One region of the Microbispora sp. CL1-1 genome, then DNA from elsewhere that is predicted to be linked to it. Evidence: riboswitches for the same ligand, from Rfam matches in the RefSeq annotation. Region 1 holds a riboswitch; the other holds the start of a gene.
The links. A riboswitch is a leader RNA that binds a small molecule or an ion and turns the genes downstream of it on or off. The one in region 1 is predicted to bind cyclic di-AMP.
Positions count from the first base shown of each region.

Region 2: linked by a shared signal. The riboswitch ahead of HCK04_RS33710 (C40 family peptidase) and the one ahead of HCK04_RS19800 (CHAP domain-containing protein) in region 1 are both predicted to bind cyclic di-AMP.

Region 1 covers NZ_JAATEK010000016.1:886-5,328, forward strand. The annotation lists partial or broken gene HCK04_RS19795 (DUF222 domain-containing protein) at 1-1,182, shown strand, start outside; cyclic di-AMP (ydaO/yuaA leader) riboswitch at 1,672-1,814, shown strand; gene HCK04_RS19800 (CHAP domain-containing protein) at 2,097-2,759, shown strand; gene HCK04_RS19805 (DUF305 domain-containing protein) at 3,034-3,693, opposite strand; gene HCK04_RS19810 (hypothetical protein) at 3,844-4,443, opposite strand, start outside.
Region 2 covers NZ_JAATEK010000044.1:2,627-7,069, reverse strand. The annotation lists gene HCK04_RS33725 (NADP-dependent oxidoreductase) at 1-70, opposite strand, end outside; gene HCK04_RS33720 (helix-turn-helix domain-containing protein) at 171-581, shown strand; gene HCK04_RS33715 (LuxR C-terminal-related transcriptional regulator) at 653-901, shown strand; gene HCK04_RS33710 (C40 family peptidase) at 1,190-2,149, opposite strand; cyclic di-AMP (ydaO/yuaA leader) riboswitch at 2,300-2,453, opposite strand; gene HCK04_RS33705 (amino-acid N-acetyltransferase) at 2,838-3,389, shown strand; gene HCK04_RS33700 (RDD family protein) at 3,537-4,443, shown strand, end outside.

The DNA of each region.
Region 1 (4,443 bases):
TCCGCCGAGGACGACGACACCGTGAGTACCAGCTCTGCCGGGAGCGACGAGACCGCGCCCGCCAAGGGCGATGGGTGGGATCGCGGTGCGGCCCGGTCTGGAGCAACCCATGTCCGGCGGGGTGTGTCAGCATGGCCTGCTCATGGTGGCGGGCATTGGCACACAGCCCCTTCGCACGCTGCCCCTTCGGACACAGTCTCTTCGGACATAGCGTCTTCGGGTGCGACGGCTTCGGTCGCGACGGCTTCGGATGCGCCGCCATCGCAGGCGGCGCACTCGCAGGCAGCGCCTACGGAGGTGGCGCCTTCGGAGGCGGCGTGGCCGGACCCTCCGCCCGAGGACGCCTCCGCACGTCACACCCACGCCGGGCCTGGGCCTGCGGGGGACTGCCGGCATGGCCACAGCACGTGCCGGTGCGACGGCCAGGGCGCGTGCCGGTGCTGCGGCGAGGCGCGGTGCTCGCGTGCGACGCAGGCGTCGGGGACATCGGGACCGTCGGGAGCGACGCCCGGCGGGCCCGGACCGGAGCGGGAGACACCACCCGGATGGGCATCGGAAACGGCACCGGGAGCCGGGCGAGCGACACCGGAGACGGCGCAGGAGGCATCGCAAGGAGCCGCACAGGGGGCATCGCGGGGGGCGGCGCAAGGTGGGTCACCGGGATCTCCGGGTGCGTCGGCGGGCGCGATGCCCGGGGCGTTCTTGGGTGCGTCGTTGGGAGCGTCGGCAGGCACGCTGCTGGGGGCGTCGTTGGGGATGGCACCGGGGACAGCGCCGGGGTTGTTGCTGGCGACCGGGCAGGTGCTGCCCGTCTCCAGCGTGCATCGGCTCGCCCGGACCTCGACTCTGGTGCGGATCGTCATGAACGCCGAGGGACAGGTGCTGGACATGGGGCGCAAGGTCCGTCTGGCGACTCCTGCCCAGCGGCGGGCCATCTTCGCCCGGTATGCCACGTGCTGGGTCGACGGCTGCCCGCTCCCGGCGACCATGTGCCAGATCGACCACGCCGACAACTGGAGCACCGGCGGGCTCACGGACCTGAAGCTGCTGGGCCCGGCGTGCCAGTTCCACAACCGCGACCGCTACCAGCACCCCGAGCGCTACACCCGCCGCAAAGTCGGCGAAGACCGCTGGGCCTTCACCTACCACCGCCTCGGACAAGCCCGACGACTACACGAGTAAGGCGGGAGGCAGGCGGTGGAGGACCCACAGGCCGGCCCAGGCGACGCACGGACCGGCCCCGGAGGCTGCGGGCGTGAGGCGTGAGGCGTGAGGCGGGAGCGTGGGCGATGCGCAGGGCAGGCCCAGGCTGACGCGCGGACAGACCCGGCGACTACGCGAGCGAGGGGAGCGCCAAGACAGCCGGAAGCCCTCGACCGCGTCGGCACTCGGCCCAGCAGACCCCGCGCCGGCAGACACGCGCGAGCAGGCCCGCGCTGGCAGAGCCGCGCCGGCAGACCCCGCGCCGGCAGACCCGCGCTGGCAGAGCCGCGCCGTACGGCGTGGTGTGGCGCATCTCACCGCGGGCGGCCCGCGACCGTGAGGACCTGCGGAAGCAGGGAACGGCGACAGCCGGGATGATCCCCTTTACAGGCCATTTGGCCGTGTCTTACTTGTTATCTACTAAGCTTCCCGTGTGTCTCGCCGGTGAGCGGTCCTCAACCCGAGGACGACCGGCGACCGCCGAATCCCGGAAGTCATCGATCCCGGGAACCGGGGACCCACGTCTCTTGGGGTGAATCCGGACCATCCGGTAGGGCTACTCCTGGCCCGAACCCGTCAGCTAACCCGGTAGGCGGCCAAGGAGAGGAGAGCGTGGAGTGTCGGCTCCACCTGCCCACCCGGTCCGCGTCGTGTCGCCGGACCACCTGCCCGCCCTGGAACGTCTCCAGGCTTCCGGGGTGATGGCGCGCCCGTGACGGGCTGCCACATCTCCCGTTTCTGATTCCGCCCCGCCGTGGCGTGTCCCCGGACGGTCATGCCGTCATGCCGCACGCCCGCGGGCCGGTTCGTCATGTCTCGAAGCGCGCCATGAGGAGCCCCCGATTTCCACCGATCCGATAGCTCGACAGCTGCTCGACGCCGTACGCCCCGAGCTGGGCTACCGCGAACGAGCCGGGAAACACACCAAGTTCGGCGAGTGGTACGCCGAAAACGTCGCCAAGGACCCCGACTTCAAGGCCGCCCCGTGGTGCGACATGTTCGTCTCCTGGGCGGCCGACCGGGCCGGGGTGCAGGACCATGTCGGCGAGTTCGCGCTGACCACGCGGCACGCCAAGTGGTTCGAGAAGCACCACGCCTGGAGCGACAAGCCCGAGCCGGGCGCCGTGGTCTTCTTCGCCTGGTCAGGGTCCAAGAAGATCCGCGACATCGACCACGTCGGCATCGTCGAGAAGGTCGTCGGCCGGAAGGTCCACACGATCGAGGGCAACGTCGACGGCGTGTGGCTGAAGCGCAAGGTCCGCGACACGAGCACGATCGTCGGGTACGGCCTGCCGCGCAAGGTCAAGGTGACGCCGAAGACGCCGGTGACGATCCAGCCCATGGCGGCCGTGAACGCGAGCGTCCAGAGCGCCGCTGCGCCCGCCACCAGGAACATGGCGGCCACGCAGGGGAAGCCGCTCGACATCGTGTGGTCGCCGGGCGACGCCGTCCTGTCGGCCGGTCTGCTGTTCGCGGTGGTCTCCACCGCCGTGACCGGGATACGGGTCAAGACCGCGGCGGCGTCGTCCGACGGACGGCACCGCAAGCGCGGGTGACCTCCCCCTTCCGGATCTCCCGCCGCTCATAGGGACTCCAGCCCGGGCCTTGGGACCTCCGGCCCGGCCCTGGCGATCTCCGGCCCGATCAGGGGAACCTCCGGCCGGTCCGAAACGGCCAGGGCTTCGAACGCCATACTCGACGGCGCCACGCTCGTCGGCGACGTGTTCGACGGCGCCGTGCTCGCCGCTTCCGCCGTGGCGACTGCCACGGCGAGCACGGCGCCGGTCCGGGCCGTCACGGTGCCCTGACCCGGCATGCTGACCCGGCAGGTCAACCAGGCAGGCCGCTCAGCATGCTCTTCATCTCCTTGATCTCGGCCGACTGGCTGGAGATGATCGACTCCGCCAGCCTACGCGCCGGCTCGTAGCTTCCGCCGCTCAGCTCGTCGCGCGCCATGGTGACGGCGCCTTCGTGGTGCCGGATCATCATCGTGAGGAAGGCCCGGTCGAAGTCCCGTCCGGACAGCCCTTCGAGACGCCGCATGTCCTCGGGGGACATCATCCCGGGCATGGCGTGATGCGTCGGCGCCGGGCTCTCCCCGGGCACCTGTTCGCCCCAGGTCGTGAGCCAGCCGCTCATCGTCCGGATCTCGGGAGCCTGCGTGGCCTCGATCCGCCGGGCGAGCCGCGCGACCCGGGCGTCCGCCGCCCGGTCTTCGGCCAGTCGCCCCATCTCCACCGCCTGCTGATGATGGGGGATCATCATCCGGGCGAACATGACGTCCTGGTCGTTGTGGTCGGCCGTCGTTGTCGGCGGCGTTGTCGGCGGCGTTGTCGGCGTCGGCGTCGGCGTCGGCGTCGGGTCGCTGGGCGCGGTGGGCACACCGGGTGAGGAAGGCGTCGCGGCCGAGGCGGCGGTGCCGTACGCGCCGCCCGTGCCGGCCAGCAGACCGGCTGTCAGCAGGGCGACCGGCAGGACACGTCCGTTCATCGGCCAACACCTCCGTACGTCCCGGCGGCTGGTCGAGGACCGGCGCCGCCCCGCCCGCGGTGCCGGCGGCGGCGCCACCCCCGGTGCGCCGTCGCCGCACGAACCGTGTGGCGAACCTGGTCCTCCTGTCGTACCCGTGGAACGTTCCCGTCAGCCGTTGAACGTGATCCTGAACCGGTAGTTGTCGCCGTAGGTCGAGCCGCGGATGGTGAACGCCGCGCTCCCCGAGCTCACCCGGCCCGAGACCGTGGCCCCGGCGTTGACGGCGTAGAGGAAACGAGACGTGCCGAGATCGCGGCAGGGGACGATGGTCTTCTCGCCGTAGAAATGGTTGAACGTGGCCCCTTCGGCGCGGTGGCTGTCGACCAGCTTGCCGGACCAGGAGGTGCCCGATCGGCTGGTGACCCAGTAGCCCAGCAGGAGTTTCGGGTCGCGTACGTTACCGCCGAGATCGCGGGCCGACGCGGTGACAACGTGGGCGGAGCCGAACTGGAAGGATCCGAGCGCTCCGATGTCGCCCACATAGAACTCCCAGTAGAAGGGGTTGCGTTCGACCCTGCCCGCGGCGGACTTGCGTGGACCGGTGACGAATTTCGCGGCCGCCTTGTATCGGCTGGTGCCGACGAACCGGTGCTCGCCCCAGAGGGGACCTCCGCAGTAGTCGTAGACGTCGACCACCACGGTGGCGGTGCCACGATAGATCCGCAGGGCGGACTGTGCGCCGGCCGCCGGGCCGGACGGGACCACCGC
Region 2 (4,443 bases), on a different contig from region 1:
CCTGCCCCGGATCCGGCTCCCGCACGTCGACGATCCGTACGGCTCCATCCCGTGCCATCAGTGCTCTCATGAGCGTCTTTCTCCTTTCGCGATGGCACGGAGCGTAGGAAGATCTACTCTCTTTCGGTAAGAAGGCACCTGGAAGTGCGTAAGGGAGGAGAAGGGAAGACATGGCGACTCAGACGGCGGCCGAGCGGCGCGAGGAGGCGCGTCAGCGCTACAACGCCTACGTCGCGACCTGCCCGTCCAGGAAGCTGCTCGACACGCTCAGCGACAAGTGGGTGAGCCTGGCGCTCACCGCGCTCGCCGGCGGCCCGCGCCGCTACAGCGAGTTGGCGAGGACGATCGCCGGAGTCAGCCAGAAGATGCTCACGCAGACGTTGCGGACGATGGAACGCGACGGCCTGGTGTCACGCACGGTCACTCCGTCGGTGCCGGTGAGGGTCGACTATCGGCTCACGCCGCTGGGCGAGGACCTCATGCCGCTGCTCGAAGCGATCAAGCGCTGGGCCGAGATCCACATGGAGGATGTCGAAGCGGCCAGGCAGGCGTACGACCGCCGCTCCGGCCACCGACCTTGACGACCTTCAGGCGAGGCGTTTACCTTCCCTGAAGGGTGGGCCGACGACATCGTCGTGGGGGAGGGCGGACGATGGGTGTTCCCGAGGTCGTCTACCGAGGTGACAATCCTGCCTCGGACCTTGAGCGTGCCGGTCTCACCGAAGAGGATCTGCTTCTCCTCGCGGAGCTGGCCAAGGGAGTGACAGCAGACCGGGTGGGCCGCAGTCTCGACGTCAGCGGCCGAACCGTGCGGCGCCGGTTGCGGTGCATCTGCGACCGCATCGGTGTGGCGACGGCGATCGAGGCGGTCGCCTGGGCGGCACGCCGCCGCCTCATCTGAGTGTTTCATCTAAGCGCGTTATCCGACTGCGTTGTCCGGCCGCGTTCGCTGCGAAAGGGACCGGCGCCCCTCCAACGGAGGAGGGGCTCTCCGAAAAGGCCCCCGGAAAGGCTCCCCGGGAAGGCTCCCCGGAAAGGCCCCCGGGAAGGCTCCGTGGAAGAGCGCCCGCAGACAGAGGCCCTCGCAGACCGAGGCGCTCCGTAGACGAAGGGCTCCGTAGACCGAGGCCCCTGTGACAGAGGCTCCGTGGTCAGAGGCCCCGTGGTCAGAGGCCCCGTGGCCAGAGACTCAGTCGGCGACGCGCACCGCGCCCGCGAACGGCCGGCCGTCGATCTTCGCGATGTGGACGACGTCTCCTGTGCGCGGCGCGTGGATCATGTAGCCGTTGCCGATGTAGATGCCCACGTGGTGCAGGTCGGAGTAGAAGAACACCAGGTCGCCGGGGCGGAGCTGGTCACGCGGGATGTGCGTGCCGGCCGTCCACTGGTCGCCCGTGTAGTGCGGCAGGCTGATCCCGACGGACTGGTAGGCCGCCATGACCAGGCCGGAGCAGTCGAAGGAGCCGGGCCCATCGGCGCCCCACACGTACGGCTTGAGCTGCTGCGCGAGGGCCCAGCGCGCCGCCTGGGCGGCCTTGCCGTCACCGATGATGGGGAAGTCCGTCCTCGTGCGCGTCTCTCTGCCGATCGTCTGGGAGACCTGCCGGTAGAGGCTGCTCTCGGTCTTCTTGATCAGACTGGTGATCTTGTCGCGCCGGGCGTCGAGGCCGCTGAGGAGCTTCTTGACCTCGGCCTGCCGGGCGGAGGCGCTCTGCCTGGCCCGCGCGGCGGCGTCCATGGCCTTGGTGACCTCCGCGACCTCCTGGCTCTGCTGCAGCTCCAGCGCGTACGTCGTGGAGGCCTGGTCGAGGTAGCGCCGGGGGTCGATGTCGCTGTCGATGAGCGCGAGCGCGTTGCCGAGCCCGTTGGTCATGTAGGAGTGCTGCGCGAGGGCGCTCGCCTTCTGCCGGCGGACCTCCAGCTCGGCCTCGCTCTTGGCGAGGTTCTTCTTGGCGAGGTCGGCGGACCGCTCGGCCGCCTTCAGACGCACCCGCTCGCCGTTGTACTGCTCGGTGAGCGTCTCGATTTCGTCGTAGAGGTCCTCGACCTGCTTGGTGAGCTGCTTGAGGCTCGGCTTCGGGTCGGCGGTGGCGCTGACGACCGGGGCGCCGAACGTGATCGCGCTGATCGCGAGTCCGACGAACGCCAAACGGCGGAGGGGACCCGGACCGGCCGTGCCGGATCCGGATCGCCGGCCGCGGGCGTGCCTGCCCGCCGGCCTCTTGCCACGCATGCGCAACCGAGCTCCTCTCCCATGTGCGCCCCGCGGCGGGCCCGTCGTCGAGACGGGGCCGTACGGCGGGGCGCTGCTGAGCGCCTACCGGGTTAGCTGACGGGTTCGGGCCGGAGTAGCCCTACCTGGCGGATTCACCCCTTGTCGATCTGAGACCGAACCGATCCTGGATCCTGCAGTTGGGTCCCCGGCTCCCCTTCGCACTCGGTGCTTCGAAGATTCGGCGCCCGGTCGCCGCGAGCGCTCACGATGACCGGCATCGTCGCTGGACGATAGTGCACCGCGAGTTCTTGCTCAACCAGAACTCCGAAACCCGTCTAGGTTTGACAACCAAAGGATCACGGTCGGATCACGGGATCGGTTGTGAAACGTCCGTGTTCACAGGGGTTTGGAGCGATCCGAGAGTTTGGATGTGCTGCTCGGGCTGGTGAAAAAACTGGGACAAAAGTGGACAGTGGCCTTGGGGTGTGACCGTACGTCCGTCCGCGTCCGGGCGGCTACACACGGTCAGAACTCATGTGGGGTCTGGCGTTTGGGGATGACCGTTATCCGGGGGACGCTCCGCGCATGGGATCAGGCCGCGCTGCGGCTAGGCTGACCGGTCATGGAGCAGGTCGCCGCGCAGACGCCCAGTGAGTCGGGTGCCACGGCCGTGACGGTGCGCCGGGCCAGGACGCCGGACGTCCGGGCGATCCGGCGTCTCGTCGACGCGTACTCCGGCAACGGGCCCCGCCTGCTCAAGAAGAGCACGGTCACGCTGTATGAGGACGTCCAGGAGTTCTGGGTGGCCGAGACGGCCGGGCAGGTCGTCGGCTGCGGCGCGCTGCACGTGCTGTGGGAGGACCTCGCCGAGATCAGGACCGTCGCGGTGGACCCCGCGGCGCGCGGCGGGGGCATCGGCCACCGGATCGTCGCCGCGCTCATCGAGACCGCCAGGGACCTCGGCGTGCGGAGGGTCTTCTGCCTCACGTTCGCGGTGGACTTCTTCGCCAGGCACGGTTTCCGGCCCATCCAGGGCACCCCGGTCTCCCCTGAGGTCTACGCGGAGCTCCTGGCGTCGTACGACGAGGGTGTCGCCGAGTTTCTCGACCTGGAGCACGTGAAGCCGAACACGCTGGGGAACACCCGGATGTTGCTGCACCTCGACCGTCATTGATCACCATTGATGGGCATTGATCATCGATCTTGACGGTGGTTGTCGACTGTTGCAAAGGTGACTGTTGATACGCCTGTCGCTACTTTTGGCAATATCAGCGTGTGCTACAGACGTGCGGCGCATGCGTCTTCGAAACGAGGTGACACGGTGAGCACCGGACAGCCGCCGTACCCCCAGGACGAGTCGGACGGAACGCCACCGCCGTCATCGAACCCCGGGTACAACACGGACAGACAACCCCAGGAATACGACCCCGACGTCACGGTGGTCAGCTATCGCGGGCAGCACACGGGTCCGCAGCAGCCGCCCGCCTACGACCCCGCTCAGGGCGGCTACGGCCAGCAGCAGGGCTACGGCGCCCAGCAGCAGCCGTACGGCCAGCAGGGCTATGGTCAGCAGGCCCCGCAGGCCCAGCAGCAGTACGGCCAGCAGACCGGTCCCCAGGACTACGGCCAGCAGCAGGGCTATGGGCAGCAGCAGGGTTATGGCCAGACCGGGCCGCAGCAGGGTCACCCCCAGCAGGGCTATGGTCAGACCGGCCCGCAGCAGCCGTACGGCCAGCAGCAGGGCTACGGCGCTCAGCAGCAGCCCGGTTACGGCCAGCAGGGCTACGGCCAGCCGCAGGCCCAGCAGCCATATGGTCAGGACCAGTACGGCCAGCAGCAGGGCTATGGGCAGCAGCAGGGTTATGGCCAGACCGGGCCGCAGCAGGGTCACCCCCAGCAGGGCTATGGTCAGACCGGCCCGCAGCAGCCGTACGGCCAGCAGCAGGGCTACGGCGCTCAGCAGCAGCCCGGTTACGGCCAGCAGGGCTACGGCCAGCCGCAGGCCCAGCAGCCGTACGGCCAGGACCAGTACGGGCAGCAGCAGTTCGCCCAGCCGAGCCCCCAGGCGGGCTATGGGCAGCAGCCCGGTTATGGCCAGCAGCCGTACGGCCAGCCCGCCTATGGTCAGCCCGGCTACGGCCAGCCGTACGCGCCCGCCGGCCCGATCCCGCCCGGCGCCCCGGCTCCGCTCGCGGAGTGGTGGCAGCGTCTCGTCGCCCGCATCATCG